2 regions of the Nonomuraea sp. NPDC052116 genome follow, and region 2 is predicted to be linked to the other one. Evidence: riboswitches for the same ligand, from Rfam matches in the RefSeq annotation. Region 2 holds a riboswitch; the other holds the start of a gene.
What was found. A riboswitch is a leader RNA that binds a small molecule or an ion and turns the genes downstream of it on or off. The one in region 2 is predicted to bind cobalamin.
Positions count from the first base shown of each region.

Region 1: linked by a shared signal. The riboswitch ahead of AB0L65_RS00185 (ribonucleoside-diphosphate reductase subunit alpha) and the one ahead of cobN (cobaltochelatase subunit CobN) in region 2 are both predicted to bind cobalamin.

Region 1 covers NZ_JBFAWA010000001.1:32,524-44,486, forward strand. The annotation lists gene AB0L65_RS00140 (aldo/keto reductase family protein) at 1-377, shown strand, start outside; gene AB0L65_RS00145 (LacI family DNA-binding transcriptional regulator) at 460-1,461, shown strand; gene AB0L65_RS00150 (hypothetical protein) at 1,583-1,780, opposite strand; gene AB0L65_RS00155 (hypothetical protein) at 2,157-3,482, shown strand; gene AB0L65_RS00160 (hypothetical protein) at 3,794-4,000, opposite strand; tRNA gene AB0L65_RS00165 (tRNA-Leu) at 4,084-4,157, opposite strand; tRNA gene AB0L65_RS00170 (tRNA-Pro) at 4,274-4,349, opposite strand; gene AB0L65_RS00175 (mechanosensitive ion channel domain-containing protein) at 4,519-5,535, opposite strand; gene AB0L65_RS00180 (ribonucleotide-diphosphate reductase subunit beta) at 5,592-6,587, opposite strand; gene AB0L65_RS00185 (ribonucleoside-diphosphate reductase subunit alpha) at 6,598-8,766, opposite strand; cobalamin riboswitch at 8,891-9,086, opposite strand; gene AB0L65_RS00190 (tripartite tricarboxylate transporter substrate-binding protein) at 9,091-10,038, opposite strand; gene AB0L65_RS00195 (SAM-dependent methyltransferase) at 10,115-10,885, opposite strand; gene glmS (glutamine--fructose-6-phosphate transaminase (isomerizing)) at 10,944-11,963, opposite strand, start outside.
Region 2 covers NZ_JBFAWA010000040.1:17,454-29,416, reverse strand. The annotation lists gene cobN (cobaltochelatase subunit CobN) at 1-3,010, opposite strand, end outside; cobalamin riboswitch at 3,064-3,189, opposite strand; gene AB0L65_RS50550 (precorrin-3B synthase) at 3,260-4,585, shown strand; gene AB0L65_RS50545 (precorrin-8X methylmutase) at 4,582-5,202, shown strand; gene cobJ (precorrin-3B C(17)-methyltransferase) at 5,208-6,686, shown strand; gene AB0L65_RS50535 (cobalt-precorrin-6A reductase) at 6,677-7,462, opposite strand; gene cobM (precorrin-4 C(11)-methyltransferase) at 7,447-8,202, opposite strand; gene cbiE (precorrin-6y C5,15-methyltransferase (decarboxylating) subunit CbiE) at 8,199-9,413, opposite strand; gene AB0L65_RS50520 (TIGR03618 family F420-dependent PPOX class oxidoreductase) at 9,410-9,796, opposite strand; gene cobF (precorrin-6A synthase (deacetylating)) at 9,859-10,608, shown strand; gene AB0L65_RS50510 (transcriptional repressor) at 10,785-11,213, shown strand; gene AB0L65_RS50505 (superoxide dismutase) at 11,266-11,868, shown strand.

The DNA of each region.
Region 1 (11,963 bases), on a different contig from region 2:
AGCTCGTCTACCAGCCGATGGCCCAGGGTGTGCTGGCCGGGCGCTACTCCCCCGGCCAGGCGCCGCCCGCCGAGGCGCGCAGGGAGTTCGTGGGCCGCCTGCTCACCGACGACGTCCTGACGCGGGTGGAGCGGCTCCGCCCGATCGCGGCGGACCTCGGGCTGACCATGGCGCAACTGGCGATCGCCTGGGTGCTGCGCGGCCCCGGGGTCTCGGCCGCGATCGTCGGCGGCTCACGGCCCGAGCAGGTGCGCGACAGCGCGGCGGCATCCGGGGTGCCCCTCGCGGACGATGTGCTCGATACGATCGACCAGATCCTGGACAACGTGGTGGAACGGGTGGCCGACGGGCCGTTCAGCCCGCTCACCAGGCCCTGATCGAAATTGGGAGCGCTCACAGACTGGAAGCCTGGTACGCTCCGCATGACCAGCAGGTACACACTTGGGAGCGCTCCTAAAAATGACGGATCGGCAGCCGACGCTGGACGAGGTGGCCAGGCGGGCGGGAGTGTCCAGGGGCACGGTGTCCCGGGTGATCAACAACGCCCCGCATGTCAGCCGGGCCGCTCGGCAGGCCGTGGAACGAGCCATCAAGGATCTGGGCTACGTGCCCAACGTCGCCGCCCGCTCGCTGGCCACCCAGCGCAGCGGCGCGGTCGTGCTGGCGGTCTCCAGCGACGACCAGGCCCTGTTCACCAACCCCTTCTTCGCCGAGGTCATCGTCGGGGTGAACGCCGTCATGGAGGAAACCGACCTTGAGCTGCTGCTGATCCTGGCCGCCTCCGAGCGCGGCCGCAACCGGCTGGCCCGTGTCCTGCAGTCACGCAGGGCCGACGGCGTCATGCTGCTGGCCCTGCGGGAGAACGACCCCCTGGCGAAGGTGGCCGCCGAGGGCGGCGTCCCCGTGGTCTACGGCGGACGCTCCCTCGGCGGGTCCAACGACTGGTACGTGGACGCCGACAACCGCGACGGCGCTCGCCAGGCGGCCGAATACCTGATCTCCACCGGCCGCACCCGGATCGCGACCATCACCGGGTCGCTCGACATGCACGTCGGCGTCTCCCGCTACCTGGGCTTCCGCGACGCGCTGGCGCTGGCCGGACTCGGAGACGAGCGGGTCGCGCACGGCGACTTCACCGAGGCGAGCGGAGCCGCCGCGATGGCTCAGCTCCTGACAGAGCATCCGGACCTCGACGCCGTGCTGATCGCCTCCGACGAGATGGCCGCGGGCGCGCTCGGCGTGCTGAAGGAGCACGGCCGGGCCGTGCCCGATGAGATCGCGGTCGTGGGGTTCGACGACGTGGTGACCGCCCGGCACACCCATCCCGCCCTGACGACGGTGCGCCAGCCCATCAAGGCCCTCGGCCGCGAGATGACCCGCATGCTGCTCGCCCTGATCCGCGGCGAGGAGCCCACCCCGCTCATCCTCCCCACCGAACTGGTCATCCGCGAATCCGCCTGAGCTGCCTGCTCACCGTGAATGCGCCGGGCGACTCCCCAAGGGGCGGGCAGATCGCGTCGAGCGGCCACCTGGTCACCGGGCTCCGGTCCGCCTCCAGCAGATCCCGCGCCGTGAACGTCAGTCACGTGGCGAGGGTGCGCGTGGTGCTCACGGCGTGCGGCTCGGCGCTGACCTCGCCGTACGACCGGCTGCCCGTCGCCATCAGGACGTTGTTTCCGATCACTTGGGCGAAGGCGCGGGCTTGTGAGCCCATCAGGACCGCCCGGCCCTGGTGAGCGGCTCCGTCCTGTAATCGGTGGTGCCGTTGAGCGATCTTCATGACGGCAGGATCGCGCGGGTACCGGAATTCGCCGGCCGATGGCTGCTCGTACATGTTCGAGCCGCCGGGAAACTCGCGCCCCATCACGGAAGGCATGGTTGCTCGCGTGCACGCCATTTGGATTCGCGAGCGAGGTTCACCAGAAACTGTGCGGCAGCGCCCTTCGACGCACAGTAGGTGCTCGAACAGATACGAGATGTATTAGGCGTTGCATCAGATATCACATCTATTGACTTATCCCTCAAACATCCATGATCGTTCTCTCATGAATCCCCCTCCAGAAGGGGCGTCTCGCGCGAGTCGGACGTCCCGAATGTTTCATGCTCTCCGGCGCCGCGGCCTGATCTTCGTGGCACCTACTGCCCTGATAGGGGGATTGCTGGTCGCTGCTCCTGCGGCGGCGCAGCCCGAGCCCGAGTCCGATGTGATCGTCCTCGCCGCCGATCGGCAGACGCAGATCGCGCGTCCCACGCTGGACGCGATCAAGGCCGACGCGACGCAGCGCGGTGTGCCCCTGGAGGCTGCCTTAGACGCATATCTCTCCAGTGCCCGCATGAGCCTTACCAGTGAACTGGAACCCGACGGGCCCGCGGATACCCCGGAGGTGAATGTCGACGACCTGACGGCCGGTGAGCTGGAAGACCTGCGGCTCATCGCCACGCAGGACGGGATCAGCTTCGAGGAGGCCGTCGCGGCACACGGCTGGCAGGGCGCGTTCAACGACGTCGCGGACGAGATCGAGGCGAGCTACGGGACCGAGTTCTCCGGTGCGGCCCGCAGCCAGGATGGCAAGAGCGCATGGTTCGCGTTCAAAGGCGATGTCCCCGAGGGGGCCGTCGCGCTGGCCAGAAAACTGCCGGTGGAAGTGAAACTGCAGGGCGGACGCGGATTCACGGAGGCCGACCTGGAACAGGCGAGCCTGACGGCGCGCGATCAGGTGGCGGCCAAGCCCGAGGTCGCCGGCGTGGCCACCTGGTACGACATCGAAACCGCGACCATCGGCGTCGGGGTGCAGCTGCAGCCCTCGATCGCGAGAGACGCTTCCGCCATCGAGCAGGTCACGCCTCCGCAGCCACAGATCCCGGGTGTCGGCCTGGCGGTATCGCTCGTGGATGAGGTGGCCGCCGCTGAGGACAAATACATTCGCGGTGGCGGGTTGTATTCGGGGTGCACCGCCGGTTTCAACCTGAAGTACAAATCCAGTAACACCAAGCGCCAAGGAACCGCCGGCCACTGCGCACGCGGGAGCGGTGGCGCGACCCAGGCGTACAGCAATCACAGCCAGGCAGGTGGCAGCACCACCATCAAACGAGTTTGGAAACACGAAGGCCGATACGGAGACCTGGCCTACTACACGACCGGTAGCAAGACCCCGACGCGCACGTTCTACCACAACTGGAACAAGACCCGGTATGCAACCGAACGAGGTGGCCGTCCACGACGGGGCACACGGATCTGTCACTTCGGAAAGACGAGCGGCGGGAGCTGCGCCAGCGTCGCCAACAGCGTCGTCAACGTCGGCGACATAGAGGGAATGGTGCAGATGGACCGGAACGTCAGCGAGCCAGGCGACTCCGGAGGCCCGTGGTTCTATGGCGGCACCGCCTACGGCGTGCACTACGGCAAGGTCGGCGGCAAGTCAACGTTCACTCCGACGCTGCGCTTCGACTCGGCTCGCGACTACCAGGTGTGGATCAAATAGCCGATCCTCCGCCGCCGCGCGCATCTCGGTGATCAGTTCGGTCGATTGATCATCGACCGTCCTGCGGGAACGCAGCCTTGGGCCGGCGGAGAGAATTTGTTTTCCTAAGAGTCATCTGCGCAGGGGAACGGTGGTGGCGCGCGGCGCCTGAAGCGCGCCACCACCGCTTACACGCAGAAAGTGCGGCTGGCCGGCCCGGCTTCCTTTACAACGTAGATTTCCTTGGAACAGTGGGCTGTTTGTCGAGGCGTCCGCGTACCTGGCGGGGCTGCGCGAGGCGGGCCGGGCAGTCACCGGAACGGCGAACGTGATCATGGGGAGCGGTCGGGGGACTCCTGTCTCGGGCTCGCCTGGAGGGTCGGGTGCAGGCCGTCGAGTGTGCGGATGAGGGCGGTGCGGCCCTCGCGCAGGGCACCGGCCAGGTCGGCTCCCGCCGGACCCTGCCAGAGCAGGCGCACAACGGTGGCCCCGCGCCGGACGATCAGCGCGACGTGCGCCACCGAGTCCTGGCACGCCATGGTTCGGCGCCTTCGACGCAACCGTGGGCGCTGACGGAATCACGTTCCAGCGCCCCTCGGCAGACGACACGAAAGATCACCTGTGCCGCTCCAGGGATTCGAACCCTGAACCTCCGCCTCCTGAAGACGGCGCCTCTGCCAGTTGGGCCAGAGCGGCTGGGCCCCGGGCTTGGCTGGCGTGGGCCGGCCCGGGGCGGGGGCCGGGTCCGGCCGGGGGGCGCCAATCCCGCCGGTCAGGCCGTGGCCCGCGGCCCTCTTCTTTCAGGGCCGCTGTCCGAGTGGCAGGATTCGAACCTGCGGTGCTCCTGCTCCCAAGGCAGGCGGGCTGACCAAACTGCCCCACACTCGGTCGTCAACAAATAAGCCGCCCCGGTGCACTCCGAGACGGCTTTCCGATAATCGGCTTGGTTATCCGGAAAGCCCTCGCCACAGTCGGGGGTAGCTCACTTCGCTGCCTTTCTTTCGTGCGGCTGGACAATGTCCACGGTAAAGGAATGATCGGCGGCGGTGCCACACATTTATTTCTGCGCGCGCGATTCCGGGGTCTCCACGCGGAAGTGGGGCAGGGACTCGGGGTAGTTGTCCCTGACATGGTTGACCAGGAACTCGCGTACGTCGCACTTGAGGTCCCACGAGGACGGCGAGTCCGCGGCGCTCATCAGGGCGCGCAGTTCCACCAGGCCGTTCGGCAGCACGTCGGTGACCTGGAGCGTCCAGTCCTTCTGGTCCCACAGCGGGTTGCCCTGCAGGAACTCGTACAGCGCCTCCCGGAGTTTGGGCACCGGCACCGACCAGTCCACGCGCAGGAACACGACGGCCAGGACGCGGCTGCCGTGCCGGGTCCAGTTCTCGAACGGGTTCTGGGTGAAGTACGACACCGGCAGGACCAGGCGGCGCTCGTCCCACAGGCGCACGACGACGTAGGTGAGCGTCAGCTCCTCGATCCGGCCCCATTCCTTCTCCACGACGACCACGTCGTCGAGCCGGAGCGCGTCGCTGAAGGCCAGCTGGAGGCCGGCGAGGGCGTTGCCGATGGTGGGCTGGGCGGCGATGCCGACGATGGCGCCGGCGATGCCCGCCGAGGCCAGGATGCCCGCGCCGAGCGCGCGGACCTGCGGGAACGAGAAGAGCATCGCGCCGATCGCGATCACGATGATGACCGCGGCGGCGATGCGGCGGACCAGCCCGATCTGCGTCATGATCCGCCGAGCCCGGCGGTTGCGCTCCCCTTCGACCAGTACCAGCCGGTCGAGTACGACGTCCGTCAGCGCGTACGTGGCCTGCACGATCAGCCAGGTGACGGCGGCGATGGTGGCCAGGCCGAGCACCCGGTTGACGGTCGCCGCGACGGCCTTCGCGTCCGCGCTCGCGCCGAACATCCCCGGCGCGAACGCCAGGTTGAAGGCCGCCACAACCGCCACGGTGAAGGCGGACCACGTGCAGTGCTCCACCAGGTGCCGGGGGAACGCCCATTTGCGTCCGGCCCTGTTCAGCACCCTCCGAACCAGCTCAACCAGGAGGATCGAGCCGATCACCGAGATTACGAGAATCGGCCAGCCTGCTGGAGACTGCACGCCTATGCCCCCAATGTCTAGAAAGACTCGTCAAAGGTCACATTGCCCTCAACTGCCACTTGATACGCAGAGACACGCCGTTCGAAGAAGTTGGCCAGCTCCTGCACGTCCTGCAGCTCCATGAACGCGAAGGGGTTGGCCGAGCCGTACCTCGTGGGCAGGCCCAGCCTGGCCAGCCGCTGGTCGGCGACATATTCCAGGTATTGGCGCATCTGTGCGACCCCCATGCCGGGCATGCCGTCCCCGCAGAGGTCCTCGGCGAAGGCCAGCTCGGCGGCCACGGCCTCCTCCACCATGAGGGTAACCTGTTTCCCCAGGTCGTCGTCGAAAAGGTCGGGTTCCTCGGCCCGCACGGTCTCCACCACGCTGAAGGCGAACTCCATGTGCATGGACTCGTCGCGGAAGACCCAGTTCGTCCCGGTGGCCAGGCCGCCGAGCAGGCCCCGGGAGCGGAACCAGTAGACGTACGCGAAGGCCCCGTAGAAGAACAGGCCCTCGATGCAGGCGGCGAAGCAGATGAGGTTGAGCAGGAAACGCCGGCGGTCGTCCCGCGTCTCCAGGCGCTGCAGCTCGTTGATCGAGTCGATCCACTTGAAGCAGAATTCCGCCTTGTCGCGGATCGAGGGGATGTGGTCGATCGCGGCGAAGGCCTTCACCCTTTCGGCGGGATCCGGCAGGTACGTGTCCAGCAGCGTCAGATAGAACTGGACGTGCACGGCCTCCTCGAACAGCTGCCTGCTGAGATAGAGGCGCGCTTCAGGGGCGTTGACGTGCTGGTAGAGATTGAGCACGAGGTTGTTGGCCACGATGGAGTCGCCGGTGGCGAAGAACGCGACCAGCCGGTTGATCAGGTGCCGCTCCTGCGGCGTCATCCTGGCCAGGTCGGCGAGGTCGGTGTGGAGATCCACCTCCTCGACGGTCCACGTGTTGCGGATGGCCGCACGGTAGCGTTCGTAGAAGTCCGGGTAGCGCATGGGCCGCAGCGTGAGGTCCATGCCTGGGTCGAGCAGCACAACAGTCTCCTTACTGGCAGGCTTCGCAGGTCTCGGGGTTCTCCAGGGAGCAGGCGATCGCCTCCGCGGCGGCCTCTGCGGGGGCCGCCTGGACGGTGGTCTGGGCGATGCGGGTGGCGGGCCGGGAGCGCAGGTAGTACGTGGTCTTCAGGCCCCGCTTCCAGGCGTAGGCGTACATCGACGAGAGCTTGCCGATGGTCGGGCTGGCCATGAAGAGGTTCAGGGACTGGGACTGGTCGATGTACGGCTGGCGCGCGGCGGCCAGGTCGATCAGCGCCTTCTGCGGCAGCTCCCAGGCGGTGCGGTAGAGCACCTTGAGGTCGTCGGGGATGCCGGGGACCGTCTGGACCGAGCCGTCGGCCCGCTTGATGTCGTCCCGCAGCTGCTGCGTCCACAGCCCGCGCGCCTGCAGATCGGCCACCAGATACCGGTTGACCTGCAAGAACTCGCCCGACAGCGTCTCGCGCTTGAACACGTTGGACACCTGCGGCTCGATGCACTCGTAGCAGCCGGCGATGGAGGCGATCGTGGCGGTGGGCGCGATGGCGATCATGAGCGAGTTGCGCAGGCCGGTGCGGGCGACCTTCTCCCGCACGGCGTCCCAGCGCGGCGTGCTCGTGACGTAGTGGTCCGGGTGCAGCACTCCCCCGGCCGCCCGCGTCTCCGCGTACGACGGGTGCCGGCCGCGCTCGGCCGCCAGGTCGGCCGAGGTGTCGTACGCGGCCAGCGCGATCTCCTCGGCGATCCTGGTGGACAGCTCCAGCGCCTCGGGCGAGTCGAACGGCAGCCGCAGCGTGAAGAACACGTCGGCCAGGCCCATGACGCCGAGCCCGATGGGCCGCCAGCGCCTGTTCGCCGCCTCGGCCTCGGGCGTCGGGTAGAAGCCCAGGTCGATGGTCCGGTCCAGGAAGCGCACGGCCGTGCGCACGGTGCCGCGCAGCCGGTCCCAGTCCAGGTCGCCGTCGAGCAGGCAGGCGGCCAGGTTGATCGAGCCGAGGTTGCAGACCGCGGTCTCGGCGTCGCTGGTGACCTCCAGGATCTCGGTGCACAGGTTCGACAGGTGGATGACGTTCCCGGGGCGGCCGGTCTGGTTGGAGGTGCGGTTGGCGGCGTCCTTGAAGGTCATCCAGCCGTTCCCGGTCTGGGCGAGCGTGCGCATCATCCGGCCGTACAGGGTCCTGGCCGGGATCTGCCGGACATGTCGCCCGGCGGCCTCGTACGCGCGGTACGCCCGCGTGAACGCGTCACCGTACAGGTCGGTGAGGTCGGGCACCTCCTTCGGGTCGAACAGCGACCAGACCTCGTCCGCCTCCACCCGGCGCATGAACTCGTCGGGCACCCAGTTCGCCAGGTTCAGGTTGTGGGTGCGGCGGGCGTCCTCGCCGGTGTTGTCGCGCAGCTCCAGGAACTCCTCGATGTCGGCGTGCCAGGTCTCCAGGTAGACGCAGGCCGCACCCTTGCGCCGCCCGCCCTGGTTGACGGCCGCGACGGACGAGTCGAGCGTGCGCAGCCACGGGACGATGCCGTTGGAGTGGCCGTTGGTGCCCCGGATCAGGGAGCCGCGCGAGCGCACCCGCGTCCAGGCGATGCCGATGCCTCCGGCGTACTTCGACAGCCGCGCCACCTGCCCGTACCGGTCGTAGATCGCCTCCAGCTCGTCGCGCGGCGAGTCGAGCAGGAAACACGACGACAGCTGCGGGCGGCGCGCGCCCGAGTTGAACAGGGTGGGCGAGCTGGGCAGGTACGACAGCGTGGACATGAGCGCGTAGAGCTCGGCGGCCTCCGCCACCGACTCCGACAGCCCGCAGGCCACGCGGAGGAAGAAGTGCTGCGGGCGCTCCAGCACCGCCCGCGTCTCGGGGTGGCGCAGCAGGTAGCGGTCGTAGACGGTGCGCAACCCGAAATACTCGAACCGGTCGTCCGCCTCCACGGAGACCAGCGCGTCCAGCTCGGCGGCGTGCGCGGCGACGAACTCCGCCAGCCCGTCCTGGATCAGCCCGGCCGCGTGGGTGGCGGCGATGGACTCGGAGAACGTCCGCACCCCGTGCGCGGCGGCCTCGTCGGCGATCTCCTCGGCCAGGAGCCGGGCGGCGACCCGGGAGTTGGCCGGGTCGGTGATGACCCGGGCGGCGGCCTCCTCGATGGCCAGACGGCGATCGACCTCGATGATCTGCGTCACGTGCTCTCTCCTCGCGAGCTCGTCCCCCGTGAGGGCGCGCGAGAGCACGGCGGCGCGGATCATCCCCCGGCCGTTTCGCTCCCCGGCCCTCCCGCGAGGCCATGGTCACTTCGTGCCGGGCGGGCGGCCCGGGCACACCGCTGGCAGGTCTTCGGGCTCGCGGGCGCGCGCATCGCTCCTACTGGCCGTCGCTTCCCAGATCGCTCCAGTGCACCTGACGGCGGTCGTTCCCGCTCACCGCTGCGGGGCAGCCCCGGAATCACACCGGGTTCCCTTTTGCTCCGCCTCCGGAGAGGCGAACCAGCGACGAGCAGGATCCTACATCTAGTGGCCGTTCCCGCAACTACCCCAGCATGTTGTGGCTTTGGTGGCACCGAGCAGACCGAGATCCCGCAGGACGGCGCGGGTGCGCTCGACCTCGGAGCCCAGCCACTGCTTGAAGTCGGCGCCGCTGAGCGGGATCGAGATCCAGCCCGCGGACCGGCAGGCCGCCTCCCAGTCGGCCGACCCGGTCACGTCCTCGCACATGCGGATGGCCGATTCGCGGCTCTCGTCCGGCATGCGCTCGGGCCCGAAGGCCGCCGCCCAATCCGTGAAGTCGACCCGTACGCCGGACTCCAGCAGCGTCGGCGCGTCGAGGCCGGGCACCTGCCTGGCCGAGGACACCGCGAGCGCCTTGACCTGGCCGGCCTTGATGCTCGCGCGCCAGTCGGCCAGCGGGCCCGCGGCCGCCGCGGCCTTGCCGGACAGCAGCGCGGTGACGGCCTCCTGGCTGCTGGGATAGCCGGTGTAGTCGAGCTGGCGGGTGTCGGCGCCGAGCCCCCTGGCGATCAGGCCGAACAGCAGGTGGTCGGGCTCGCCCTGGGGCCCGCCCGCCAGCTGCGTCTGGCCCGGACTGGCGAGCAGGTGGGCGCCGAACGCCTCGAAGTCCCCGAACGGCGAGTGGACGGGCACGACCACGACCTCGACCTCGCCGGCGAGCCTGGACAGGGGGGTCGCGGTGTCCAGGAGGGTCTGGGCGTTGTTCAGCTCGGCGGCGGCCAGCGCGGGCAGCCCGCTCACCATGATCCTCACGCCCGCGCCGCTCTCGTATCCGGCCGCCCGGGCCGCATCGGCGAACGCCTGCCCGACGCGCTCCCAGCGGCGCCCCTGAGGGCTGATCGAGTATCGGGCGCGCAGGCCGGCCGCGCTCCCGGCGAAGCGCTCCGTCCCGCAGCCGGCCGCGCACGCGGCCAGGCCCAGCCCCCATGCGAAGAACCGCCGACGGCGCATGTGCCTCTCCCCCGAGCATCGCGAGTCATCGCTCACTCTAAGTTATCGACACAATACGCAGAGATACACATATCTCTTATAGTGGCTTTTTGCCGACCCCGGCCATCAGGGACGACGGCAGCGACCAGTCCCCCACCAGCTTGGGCCGGTCGGGACGCCAGTCGACGGCCTGCACCAGGCCCGGCGGCTCCAGCGGGAAGTCGCCGAAGAAGGCGCGGATCTCGGCGGGCGTGCGGTCGGTGCCGCCGCTCGGATCGTCCGAGGAGGCGCCCCGGTAGCGCCGCCCGTCCTCCAGGCGGCCCATCGAGGTGGCGTGGGTGATCACCAGGTAGCTGCCCGGCGCCAGCCGCTCGCGCAGGGTCGCCAGAGCCTGCCGCGGCCGCGCCGAATCCGGCAGGAAGTGCAGGATCGACACGAGCAGCACCCCGACCGGCCGGCGCAGGTCCAGGAACCCGCCCGCCCCCGCCAGCACCGCGTCGGGATCCAGGAGGTCCGCCTCCACGAGCGCGGCCCTGCCCGAGTGTCCGAGCAGGGCCGTGGCGTGTGCGGCGACGACCGGATCGCGATCGACGTAGACGACCCGGGCCTCGGGCGCCACCTCGTGCGCGCTGCCCTGGGTCGGCAGCCCGCTGCCGAGGTCGAGGAACTGCCGTACCCCGGCGGCGGCCACGTAGCGCACGGCACGCTGGAGGAAGGCCCGGTTTGCGCGGGCCAGCGGGACCGCCTCCGGGATCAGCTCGGCGAGCTGCTCGATGGCCTGGCGGTCGACCGCGAAGTTGTCCTTCCCGCCGAGCATGTAATCGTACATGCGTGCGAGATTGGGCCTCTCAGCGTCGAACTGCCGCACGTATCGAATTTATGTCGTCCGCAGCAAGATAACGAGGTTTGAGGCCAAATTAGCCTGTTTATTCAACCGTGACGCTCTTGGCGAGATTGCGAGGCTTGTCCACATCCCGGCCGAGCGCCACCGCGGCATAGTACGCGAGCAGCTGAAGCGGGATCGTGAGCAGGATCGGGTCCAGCTCGATCTCGTTCTTGGGGATCACGATCACGTCGTCGGCCAGCTTGACGTCGGGCTCGCGGTGACCGACCATGAGCACCTGCCCGCCGCGGGCGCGGATCTCGCCCAGCGTGGTGAGGTTCTTGTCGAGCAGCTCATCGTCGGGGACGATGGCGACCGTCGGCATGTCGGGGCCGATCAGCGCGAGCGGCCCGTGCTTGAGCTCGCTGGCCGGGTACGCCTCGGCGTGCACGTACGAGATCTCCTTGAGCTTCTGCGCGCCCTCCCTGGCCACCGGGTAGCCGCGCACGCGGCCCACGAACATCATGCTCGGGTGCTTGGCGTACTTCTGCGCCAGCTCGGCGATCTTGTCGCTCTGGGTGAGGATCTCCTCGATCTGCCCCGGCAGCCTGCGCAGGCCGTCGACGATGCGCCGCCCGTCGGCGGGCGACAGGTCGCGCACCCGGCCCAGGTGCAGCGCGAGCAGCGCGAACGCCAGCGACGTCGAGGTGAACGCCTTGGTCGAGGCCACCGAGACCTCGGGACCCGCGTGCAGGTAGATGCCGCCGTCCACCTCGCGGGCGATGGCGCTGCCGACCGCGTTGACGATGCCGATGACGCGGCCGCCCTTGCGCTTGAGCTCTTGCACGGCGGCGAGCGTGTCGTACGTCTCGCCCGACTGGCTGATGGCGACGTAGAGCGTGTCGGGGTCGACGACCGGATTGCGGTAGCGGAACTCGCTGGCGGGCTCGGCGTCGGACGGGATGCGGGCCAGCTCCTCGATGAGCTGTGCCCCGATCTGTCCCGAGTAGTACGCGGACCCGCAGCCGATGATCTTCACCCGGCGGAAGCCCCGCGTCTCGCGGGCGTCCATGTTGAGCCCGCCCAGGTGGGCCACGTGGAAGCGCTCGTCGAGCCGGCCGCT
Region 2 (11,963 bases):
CCGCCACGCCGTCGAGGTCGCGGCCGTAGGCGAAGCCGCCCCACACCGCGTACACCTCGGCCAGGTCGGCGTCGTCGCGCCAGTTGCGGCTGTCGATCAGGGGCAGCAGCCCGGCCCCGTACGCGCCCGGCGCCGACCCGAACACGCGCATGGTCGCCTGGCGCTCGTCGCCCCCGGTCGCGGCGACGTGGGCGCGCACGTAGTTGTCCTCGTACGGCTCGTCCAGCCCGGCGGCCAGCCGTACGGCGTCGTCGAGCATGGCCACCACGTGCGGGAACGCGTCACGGAAGAAACCGCTGATCCGCACCGTCACGTCGATCCTGGGACGGCCCAGCTCGGCGAGCGGGATCGGCTCCAGGGACGTGACCCGGCGTGAGGCCTCGTCCCATTCGGGGCGGATGCCGAGCAGGGCCAGCACCTCGGCCACGTCGTCGCCCGCCGTGCGCATGGCGCTGGTGCCCCAGACCGACAGCCCCACCGAACGCGGCCACTCGCCGGTGTCCGACCGGTAGCGCTCCAGCAGCGACTCGGCCATGGCCTGGCCGGTCTCCCAGGCGAGACGGCTCGGGATCGCGCGGGGATCGACGGAGTAGAAGTTGCGGCCGGTCGGCAGCACGTTGACCAGGCCGCGCAGCGGCGAGCCGCTCGGCCCGGCGGGAACGTAGCCGCCGTCCAGGGCGTGCAGGACGTGGTCGAGCTCGTCGGTGGTGCGGGCCAGGCGCGGCACCACCTCGGTGGCGGCGAAGGCGAGGACCCGCGTCACGAGTTCGCGCCGCTCGTCCGGCAGCCCGCTCGCGACCTCCGCCGCTGAATCCGGCGCCCAGCCGCGTTCCTCCATGGCCTCCACCAGCGCCCGGGCGACCGCCTCGGCCCGGTCCACGCTGCCGAGCCCCGCCGTGCCGTCCTCGGCCAGGCCGAGCGCCTCGCGCAGGCCGGGCAGCGTCTCGCGGCCCGACCACATCTGCCGGGCGCGCAGCATCGCCAGGACCAGGTCCACGCGCACCTGCCCGGCCGGAGCCTGCCCGAGCACGTGCAGGCCGTCGCGGATCTGCGCGTCCTTGACCTCGCACAGCCAGCCGTCCACGTGCAGGATGAAGTCGTCGAACTCACTGTCGTGCGGCCGGTCCGCCAGCCCCAGGTCGTGGTCGAGCCGGGCGGCCTGGATGAGCGTCCAGATCTGCGCGCGGATGGCGGGCAGCTTGGCCGGGTCCATGGCCGCGATCGTGGCGTGCTCGTCCAGGAGCTGCTCCAGCCGGGCGATGTCGCCGTACGTCTCCGCCCGCGCCATCGGCGGCACCAGATGGTCCACCAGCACGGCGTGCGCCCGCCGCTTGGCCTGCGTGCCCTCGCCGGGGTCGTTCACCAGGAACGGGTAGACCAGCGGCAGGTCGCCGATGGCCGCGTCGGTGCCGCACGCGGCGGACATGCCGGCCGACTTGCCGGGCAGCCACTCCAGGTTGCCGTGCTTGCCCACGTGCACCATCGCGTGCGCCCCGAACTCGGCCGACAGCCAGCGGTAGGCGGCCAGATAGTGGTGGCTGGGCGGCAGGTCGGGGTCGTGGTAGATGGCGATCGGGTTCTCGCCGAAGCCGCGCGGCGGCTGCACCATCACCACCAGGTTCCCGGCCCGCAGCGCCGCCAGGACGATGTCACCCTCGTGCACGAACAGCTCGCCCGGCGGCGGCCCCCAGTGCCGCTCCATCTCCGTCCGCAGGCCCTCGGGCAGGGTGCGGTACCAGCGTTCGTAGGACGCGGCGGAGATGCGTACCGGATTGCCCGCCAGGTGCTCCTCGGTCAGCCAGTCCTGGTCCTGGCCGCCGGCGGCGATCAGCGCGTGGATGAGCGCGTCGCCGTCCTGCTCGGCCACGCCCGGGAAGCCCTCGCCGAGGTCGTAGCCGGCCTCGGCGAGCCTGGCCAGCAGCCTGACCGTGCTGGCCGGGGTGTCCAGGCCGACCGCGTTGCCCACCCGGGAGTGCTTGGTCGGGTACGCCGACAACATCACGACCAGGCGGCGCCCGGCGGGCGGGGTGTGCCGGAGCAGCCCGTGCCGTACCGCGATGCCCGCCACCCGGGCGGCCCGCTCGGGGTCGGCGACGTAGACGGTCAGCCCCTCGGGGTCGATCTCCTTGAACGAGAACGGCACCGTGATGATCCGCCCGTCGAACTCCGGGATGGCCACCTGCGAGGCGGCGTCCAGCGGCGACAGCCCGTCGTCGTTCTCCTCCCACGCCTGCCTGCCGGTGGTCAGGCAGAGCCCCTGCAGGATCGGCACGTCGAGCGCGGCCAGCGCGCCCACGTCCCACGCCTCGTCGTCGCCGCCCGCGCCCGCCGTCGCGGGGCGCGAGCCGCCCGCCGCCAGCACGGTCACCACCAGCGCGTCGGCGGCGCGCAGCGTGTCGAGCAGCTCGGGTTCGGCGGTGCGCAGCGAGGAGCAGAACACCGGCAGCGCCTGCCCGCCCGCCTCCTCGACGGCCGCGCAGAGCGTCTCCACGAACGCGGTGTTGCCCGCCAGGTGATGCGCCCGGTAGTAGAGCACCCCGATCACGGGCCCCCGCCCGGGCCGCGCGTTGCGCTCCAGCAGCCCCCACGAGGGCGTGGCCTCCGGCGGCGCGAACCCGTGCCCGGTCAGCAGCACCGTGTCCGACAGGAACGCGTGCAGCTCGGCCAGGTTCGGCGGCCCGCCGTGGGCCAGGTACGCATGGGCCTCGGCGCAGACGCCGCCGCTGACCGTGGACAGCTCCATCAGCTCGGCGTCGGGCGCCTGCTCGCCGCCCAGCACCACCACCGGCAGAGGGCCGGCCAGCAGCGCGTCCAGGCCCTCCTCCCAGGCGCGACGGCCGCCGAGCAGGCGCACCACGACCACGTCGGCGCCCTCCAGCAGGGCGGGCAGGTCCTCGGCCGCCAGCCGGGCCGGGTTGCCCAGCCGGTAGGCGGCACCGCTCGCGCGAGCGCTGAGCAGGTCGGTGTCGGAGGTCGAGAGCAGCAGGACGGTACGGCTGTCGCCAGGCACGGCGCAATCCTCCCTCGGGGTCCTCGCCCCGGTCGCGGGTGTCGCGGCGGCCGGAGTCTCCTGGCTCCCGGATCAGCGCTCACCCCGGCCTTCCCACCCGTCTCCGGGCAGTGGCCTGCGGTGGGGTTCGCTCCCCGGTCACAGTGGCGGGACCGCGCCGGATTCGCACCGGCTTCCTCCCTAGCCATCGCCTACAGGGAGCCTACGACAAGAGCGACCCCCGCCAGAAGTGGCGTTACCATCCTGATCGTGTCCATAGCCGACTTTTCCGGACGTATGCGCCCCGACGCCTGTCCGGGGGCGCTACAGGTGCACGAGGCCGCCGACGGCCCGCTGGCCCGCGTCCGCCTGCCCGGCGGCGCGATCTCACCCGCCCGGCTGCGCGAGCTGGCCGCCTGCGCGGCCGACCTCGGCTCGGACGTGATCGAGCTGACCTCCCGGGCGAACGTCCAGGTGCGCGGCCTGCGCTCACCCGCCGCCTTCGCCGAGCGGATCGCCGCCGCCGGACTGCTGCCGTCGCAGGCGCACGAGCGCGTACGCAACATCGTGGCCTCGCCGCTCGGCGGTCGCACGGGCCCCGGCCTGCTGGATCCGCAGCCCCTGGTGGCGGCGCTGGACCGGGCGCTGTGCTCGCGGCCCCGGCTGGCCGGGCTGCCGGGGCGGTTCCTGTTCGCGGTGGACGAGGGCAGTGGCGACATGCTCGCGCTGGGGGCCGACGTCACGTTCTTCGACGGGCGGCTGCTGCTGGCGGGCGTGGACATCGGGCTCGCCGTGGGGGCGGACGCGGCGGCCGAACGCATGATCGCCGCCGCCGAGGCGTTCCTCGACGAACGGCCGGAAGGGGATCGGGGGGCGTGGCGGATCGCGGAGCTGGACAACGGCCCCGCCCGCATCGCCACCCGCCTCCACACCACCACCGCCTCCCGCGACCACACCGCCCCCCACGACCACACCGGCACCGCCGACCGCGCCGCCGATGCCCACTCCGGACACCAGCCGCACGCCGGGCGAATCGAGCAGCGCGACGGGCGGGTGGCGCTGGAGGTCGTGGTGCCGCTCGGACGGCTGTCCGCCGCCCAGGCACGCGCCATCGCCGCGGCGGCCGAGGTGAACGGCCCGGCCGGCACCATCGGTGCGCCCGATCCGGGGAGTGCCGATGGTGCGCCTGGTCCGGGAGACGCCACCGGCGTGCCCGATCCGGGAGACGCCACCGGCGCGGCCGACCCGGGAGACGCTGCCGACGTGCCCATCCGGCTGACGCCGTGGCGGACCGTCGTACTCCTCGACCTGCCGCCCGCCGCCGCCGGCCGGGCGGCGCGAATGCTGGAGGCGGCCGGGCTGGTGACGGACCCGGCGTCGCCGTGGGCCGGGGTGAGCGCCTGCACCGGCCGTCCGGGCTGCGCCAAGTCCCTGGCCGACGTCCAGGAGGACGCGCGGCGCTGGGTGGCGACCCTGGACGGCCCTCCGGAGACGCCCGTGCATTGGGCCGGTTGCAAGCGGCGCTGCGGGCTGCCGCGCGGCCGGGTCGTCCAGATGGTCGCCACCGGCGACGGATACCAGGAAAGGCATCAGTGAGCGACTACATCCGCGACGGGGCCGAGATCTACCGGCGCTCGTTCGCGACCATCCGTGCCGAGACCGACCTCACCGGGATGCCGCCCGAGGTCGCGCAGGTGGCGGTGCGGATGATCCACGCCTGCGGCATGACCGACCTCGTGACCGACCTGGACTGGTCGCCTGCCGTGGTCGTCCGGGCGCGCGCGGCGCTGCGAAGGGGCGCGCCCGTGCTGTGCGACGCGCAGATGGTCGCCTCCGGCGTGACCCGGCGCCGGCTGCCCGCGGACAACGCCGTCGTGTGCACGCTGGGCGACCCCGGCGTCCCGGAGCTGGCCGAACGGCTCGGCACCACGCGCAGCGCCGCCGCGCTGGAGCTGTGGCGCGACCGCCTCGACGGCGCGGTGGTGGCCATCGGCAACGCGCCGACCGCGCTGTTCCGGCTGCTCGAACTGGTCGCCGAGGGCGCCGGCCGGCCCGCCGCCGTGCTCGGCATCCCGGTGGGGTTCATCGGCGCGGCCGAGTCCAAGCGGGCGCTGGCGGACAGCGACCTGGAATATCTGGTGGTGCACGGCCGCCGCGGCGGCAGTGCGATGACGGCGGCGGCGGTCAACGCCATCGCGAACGAGACGGAGTGATGGCGATGACGGGACGGCTGTACGGGGTCGGGCTCGGTCCCGGGGATCCCGAGCTGGTCACGGTCAAGACGGCCCGGCTGATCGGCGAGGCCGACGTGATCGCCTACCACGCCGCCAGGCACGGCCGCAGCATCGCCCGCTCGATCGCGCTGCCGTACATGAAGGAAGGCCAGATCGAGGAGCTGCTGCTCTACCCGCTGACCACGGAGACCACCGACCACCCCGGCGGCTACCAGGGCGCGCTCGACGACTTCTACGCCGACTGCGCCGAGCGGCTGGCCGCCCACCTGGACGCGGGCCGGACCGTGGTCGTGCTGTCCGAGGGCGACCCGCTGTTCTACGGCTCGTACATGCACATGCACAAGCGGCTCGCCCACCGCTACCCGACCGAGGTGGTGCCCGGCGTCACCTCCGTCAGCGCCGCCTCGGCCGTGCTGGGCCGGCCGTTGGTGGAGCGGGACGAGGTGCTGACCGTGCTGCCCGGCACGCTGCCCGCCGAGGTGCTGGCGGAGAGGCTCCGCGGCACCGACTCGGCGGCGGTGCTCAAGCTGGGCCGGACGTTCGAGAAGGTCCGCGACGCGCTGGCCGAGGCCGGTCGGCTGGACGACGCCTGGTACGTCGAGCGCGCCACCATGGGAGCCGAACGGGTCGCGCCGCTCAAGGACGTGGACGCCGACGGCGTACCGTACTTCTCGCTGGCCCTGCTCGCCAGCCCCGCCGAGCGGACCTTCGTCCCCGAACCGCCCGCTGCGGAGACCCGGGGCGAGGTGGTCGTGGTGGGCCTCGGGCCCGCCGGGCGGCCATGGCTCACGCCCGAGGCCCAGGAAGCTCTGGCGGCGGCGACCGACCTCGTCGGGTACGGCCCGTACGTGGACCGCGTCGCCCCGAACCCGCGCCAGCGCCGCCACCGCACCGACAACCGGGTGGAGGCCGAGCGCGCCCGGCACGCGCTGGAGCTGGCCCGCGACGGCGCGCGGGTGGCCGTGGTGTCCTCCGGCGACCCGGGAGTGTTCGCGATGGCCAGCGCCGTGCTGGAGGCCGCGGCCGGCTTCCCGGACGTGCCGGTGCGGATCGTCCCCGGGCTGACCGCCGCCCAGGCCGTGGCCAGCCGGGTCGGCGCGCCGCTGGGCCACGACTACTGCGTGCTGTCGCTGTCGGACCTGCTCAAGCCGTGGGAGGTGGTGGCCGGCCGGCTGAGCGCCGCCGCGAAGGCGGACCTGGTGCTGGCGATCTACAACCCGGCCTCGCGCAGCCGTACGTGGCAGGTCGCCGCCGCCCGTGACCTGCTGCTGGAGCACCGCGACGCCGCCACCCCGGTGGTGATCGGGCGCGACGTCGGCGGCGAGCGGGAGAGCGTCACCGTCACCACGCTCGGCGAGCTCGACCCCGCGCAGGTGGACATGCGCTGCCTGCTGATCGTCGGCTCCTCGACGACCCAGGTCACCGAGCGCGGCGTCGTCTACACGCCGCGCCGCTATCCCTGAGCCCAGGCGGCCGCGTCCGCGGCGGTCTCCACCAGCCGGACGCCGGCGGGCAGTGGCGGCCGGTCCACCATGATCACCGGCAGTCCGAGCTCGCGGGCCGCGACCAGCTTGGCGGTGGTCATCGGCCCGCCGCTGTCCTTGGTGACCAGCACGTCCAGCCGGTGCTCGCGGATGAGGGCGCGTTCACCCTCGACCGTGTACGGCCCGCGGTCCAGCAGGACGTGCACGTGGTCCGGGACCGGCGGTTCGGGCGGATCGACGGACCTGGCCAGCAGCCACACCCCGGCCAGACCGGTGAAGACCGGCAGGCTCCGCCGGCCGGTGGTCAGGAACACCCGCACCGGACCACCGCCCGGCCGCGCGGCGGTCTCGGACCGTCGTGTGGCCGCCTCGGACAGTCGTGCGGCGGCCGCGTGCAGGGAGGGCACGCGCTGCCAGGTGTCGCCCGGTCCCTCCCGCCAGCCCGGGCGGCGCAGGACCAGCAGCGGCACGCCCGTCCGCGCCGACGCCTCGGCCGCCGAGGCCGTCATCCGCGCCGCGAACGGGTGCGTGGCGTCCACCAGGGCGTCGATCCGCTCGGCCGCCAGCCAGGCGGCCAGCCCGTCCGGCCCGCCGAACCCGCCCTCGCGCACCTCCCCGACCGGCAACCGCGGGTTGCTCACCCGCCCGGCCAGCGAGGACACCACATGAACGCCGCAGTCGGACAGCCCGCCGGACAACTCGGCGGCCAGCGCCCGCGCCTCGGCCGTGCCGCCCAGGATCAGGACCCGTCGCACGGCCGTTCCCGCTCCGCGCTGTAGAGGTGGCTGTCGGGGAACTGCGTGGCCGACAGCACCCGGCCGACGACGATCACCGCCGTACGCCGGATCCCGGCCGCCTGGACCTGCCCGGCGATGTCCGCCAGCGTGCCGCGCAGGATCACCTCGTCGGGCCTGCTGGCCCGGGCCACCACCGCCACCGGGCAGTCCGGCCCGTAGGAGGGCAGCAGCTCCTCCACCACCGCCTCGATCCGCTGCACGGCCAGGTGCAGCACGATCGTGGCGCCGCTCGCGCCCAGGGTCTTCAGGTCCTCCCCTTCGGGCATCGGCGTGGCCCGCGCCGAGGTGCGGGTCAGGATGACGGTCTGCCCGACGCCGGGCACGGTCAGCTCCCTGCCCAGCGCGGCCGCCGCCGCCGCGAACGCCGGCACGCCCGGGACCACCTCGTACGGCACGCCGAGCTCGTCCAGCCTGCGCATCTGCTCGGCCACCGCGCTGAACACCGACGGGTCGCCGGAGTGCAGCCGCGCCACGTCCAGGCCCGCGCGGTGGGCGGCGAGCAGCTCCACCACGATCTCGTCGAGGGTGAGGTTCGCGGTGTCGACGAGCCTGGTTCCCACGAGGCAGGCGTCCAGGAGTTCGCGGGGCACGAGCGAACCCGCGTACAGGCAGACCGGCGACGACTGCAGCCGCCGCAGGCCGCGCAGCGTGATCAGATCGGCGGCGCCGGGGCCCGCCCCGATGAAGTACACGGTCACGGCACGTCCTTCCTGGTGACCGACCACACGGTCACCGGCATCGCGGCCCGCCAGCCCGTGAAGGAGCCGACGGGTGAGGCCCGCTGTACGGCCAGGCGGACCAGATCGCCGCCGAGCCGGGCGTACCACTGGGCCATGACGGACTCGGACTCCAGGGTGACGGCGTTCGCCACCAGCCTGCCGCCGGGCCGCAGCGCGGCCCAGCAGGTCTCCAGCAGCCCGGGCACGGTCAGGCCGCCGCCGACGAACACCGCGTCCGGCGCCGGCAGGCCCTTGAGCGCGGCCGGCGCCCTGCCTTCGACGATCCGCAGCGCCGGCACGCCGAGCCGGTCGGCGTTGCGCGCGATGGCGGCGGCGCGGTCGGCCCTGCTCTCGATCGCCACGGCCGCGCACGCCGGATGGCTGCGCATCCACTCGACGGCGATGCTGCCCGCGCCGGCGCCCACGTCCCACAGCGTCTGCCCGGGCAGCGGGGCGAGCCGCGACAGGCTGACGGCGCGGACCTCCCGCTTGGTGAGCTGCCCATCGTGCTCGAACGCGGCATCGGGCAGGCCGGGCACGTGGGGGAGAGGTTCGGCGCCGGGGGCGGGGACGCACTCGAGGGCGATCACGTTCAGCGCGGAGGGGGCGGCTTCCCGTGATTCCCAGGTCTCCGCCGTCCCCGTCAGTACGCTCTCCGAGTCCGCGCCCAGGTCCGACAGGACGGTCATGGGGCTGGGGCCGTACCCGAGCCCGGTCGCCAGCCCGGCCACCAGGGACGGGGAGTCGCGGCCGGCGCCGAGCACGACGAGCCGCCGCCCCGGCAGGATGGCGGCGTTCAGCGCGGCAGGGGGGCGGCCCACGAGGCTGACCACGTCCACCTGCTCCACCGGCCAGCCGAGCCGGGCGCACGCCAGCGACAGCGACGAGACGTGCGGCACCACGCGGATGTTCGCCGCGCCCAGCAAGCGCACCAGCGTGGCGCCGATGCCGTAGAACAGGGGATCGCCGCTGGCCAGCACGCACACCTCGCGCCCGGCGTACGTCTCCATGAGGGAGGGCAGCGCGGGCAGCAGCGGGGAGGGCCAGGCCACGCGTTCGGCGGCCGGCGCGGGCACGAGGTCGAGCTGCCTGCGCCCGCCCATGAGCACCTCGGCGGCCTCCAGCGCGCGCCGCGCGTCCGGGGACAACCCGTCCCAGCCGTCCGCGCCGACGCCGACGACCGTGATCACACGTTGCCCAGGACGCGCGTCACCTGGATCTCCACGACCACCCGCGCCGGGTTGGGGCGCGGCGGCTTGTAGCGGGCGGCGTAGCGGTGCTCGGCGTCGGCCACCTGCTCAGGCTCGGTACGCAGCACCGCCCGGCCCTCCAGCGTCGACCAGCGGCGGCCGTCCACCTGGCAGAGCGCCACCGGCGCGCCGTCGGCGCCGATGAGCCCGGCCTTGACCGAGGTGCCCGAGGTGATGACCCGGGCGATGCCGGTGGCCAGGTCCAGCGTCGCGCCCACCGGCACCACGTGCGGCGGGCCGTCGGGACGCGTGGTGGAGAGCGTGCACAGGTGCCGCTCCTGCCAGAACGCGGCGAAGGCGTCGCCCTGTTCGACGAGATTCACGGCCCTCCTTGGGTGATTTGCGAGGCATATCGTATATCTGCCGTTCTGGCAGAATCTTGCGGGTGAAGCGGCTACTCGTCATCGGTATCGGCGCCGGCGATCCCGACCATCTCACCCTGCAGGCGGTCAAGGCCATCGGCGCCACGGACGTGTTCCTCATCGTGGACAAGGGTGAGGTCAAGCATGAACTGGTCAAGCTCCGGCTGGATCTCATCGCCGAGCACGGCCGCGCGCCGTACCGGATCGCCGAGGCCCGCGACCCCGAGCGGGACCGGACGACCCCGGCGTACACCGCAGCCGTGGAGGACTGGCGCTCGCGCCGCGCGCTCGCCTGCGAGGCGCTTATCCGCGACGAGCTGCGCGACGGCCAGACCGGGGCGTTCCTGGTGTGGGGCGACCCCGGCGTGTACGACAGCACGCTTGCCATCGTCGAGGAGATCCTCCTGCGAGGCAACGTGACATTCGAGTACGAGGTCATCCCCGGGATCAGCAGCGTGGCCGCGCTCACCGCCCGCCACCGCACCGGCCTCACCCAGGTCGGGCGGCCCGTGCACCTCACCACCGGGCGGCGCCTGGCCGAGCACGGCCCCACCGCCGACGACGTGGTGGTCATGCTCGACGCCCACTGCTCGTTCGCGGGGCTCGACGACTTCCACATCCACTGGGGTGCCTACCTGGGCACACCCGACGAGATCCTGGTCTCCGGGCCGGTGGCCGAGGTCGGCGACCGCATCCGCGAACTGCGCGCCGAGGCACGGGCCCGCAAGGGCTGGATCATGGACACGTACCTGCTGCGTCGCCTGGAGCACTGACGGCCCGTCCCCGGTCGCTTAATCGCCCGTTGTTTGCAAGAGCATATTCACTGCAAACTGATCATCTGGAGGCGTAACGGGGAGGGGGCGCACATCGAGCTGCCCGCGTTCGGAGTTTCGGGGGTCGCGCTGGGCGCATCGGGGTGGGGCGGGTTCGCGACCGTGGCCGGGTGGGCATGAGCGCCGAAGCGGACCTCGGGGAGACGCTGGCCCGCCTCGGCCTGCGCAGGACCGTGCCGAGGCTGACGATCCTGACCGCTTTGCGCGACGCGGCGACCCACCTCAGCGTGCCGCGCCTGCACCGGCTGGTGACCTCCACGTACGAGATGATCAGCGTGTCCACCGTCTACCGGAACGTGACGGTGATGACCGCCCGCGGCGTCCTGCACAGCGTCGACCACGCCGGTGAGACGCTCTTCGGCCTCTCGACGACGCCTCACCACCACCTGATCTGCCGCCGCTGCGACGTTCTCGTCGAGCTCCCCGCGGACCACCTCGCCACGGCGGAGGCATCAGTCATGGAGAGCACCGGCTTCGTGATGGACCCCGTCGGCCAGGTGCTGCGCGGCCACTGCCGCCGATGTCGACGTTCGCTACTTGCATGATTATTGTTCTTGCAAGATATTTGCAAGTAGCATCTTTTGAGGAGAGACGCCCATGGGCGAATACACCCTTCCGGACATGCCGTACGACTACGCGGCCCTGGAGCCCGCGATCACCGGGGAGATCCTGGAACTGCACCACGCCAAGCACCACGCCGCCTACGTCAAGGGCGCCAACGACACCCTGGAGCGGCTGGCCGAGGCGCGCGACAAGGGCGAGTTCGGCGGCCTGGTCGGGCTGGAGAAGACGTTCGCGTTCAACCTGTCCGGGCACGTCCTGCACACGATCTTCTGGCAGAACCTGTCCCCGGACGGCGGCGACCGCCCCGACGGCGAGCTGGGCGACGCGATCACCGAGCACTTCGGCTCCTTCGACGCGTTCAGGAAGCAGCTCACCGCCGCCACCGCCACCGTGCAGGGCTCCGGCTGGGGCGTGCTGGCCTGGGAGCCGCTCGGCCGCCGCCTGGTGGTCGAGCAGGTCTACGACCACCACGGCAACGTCGGCATGAACACCGCCCCGCTGCTGGTGTTCGACGCCTGGGAGCACGCCTACTACCTGCAGTACCGCAACGTGCGCCCGGACTACGTCGAGAAGCTCTGGGGCCTGATCAACTGGAACGACGTCATCGCCCGCTACGACGCCGCCCGCGGCGCCTGACGTCCCGATGGCGGCGGCGCCTGCCCACCGGTCCGAGCTTGGTCCGCGGGGCCGGTGGGCGGGCGCCGCTCAATCTGTCGATCTGATCGGCGGCC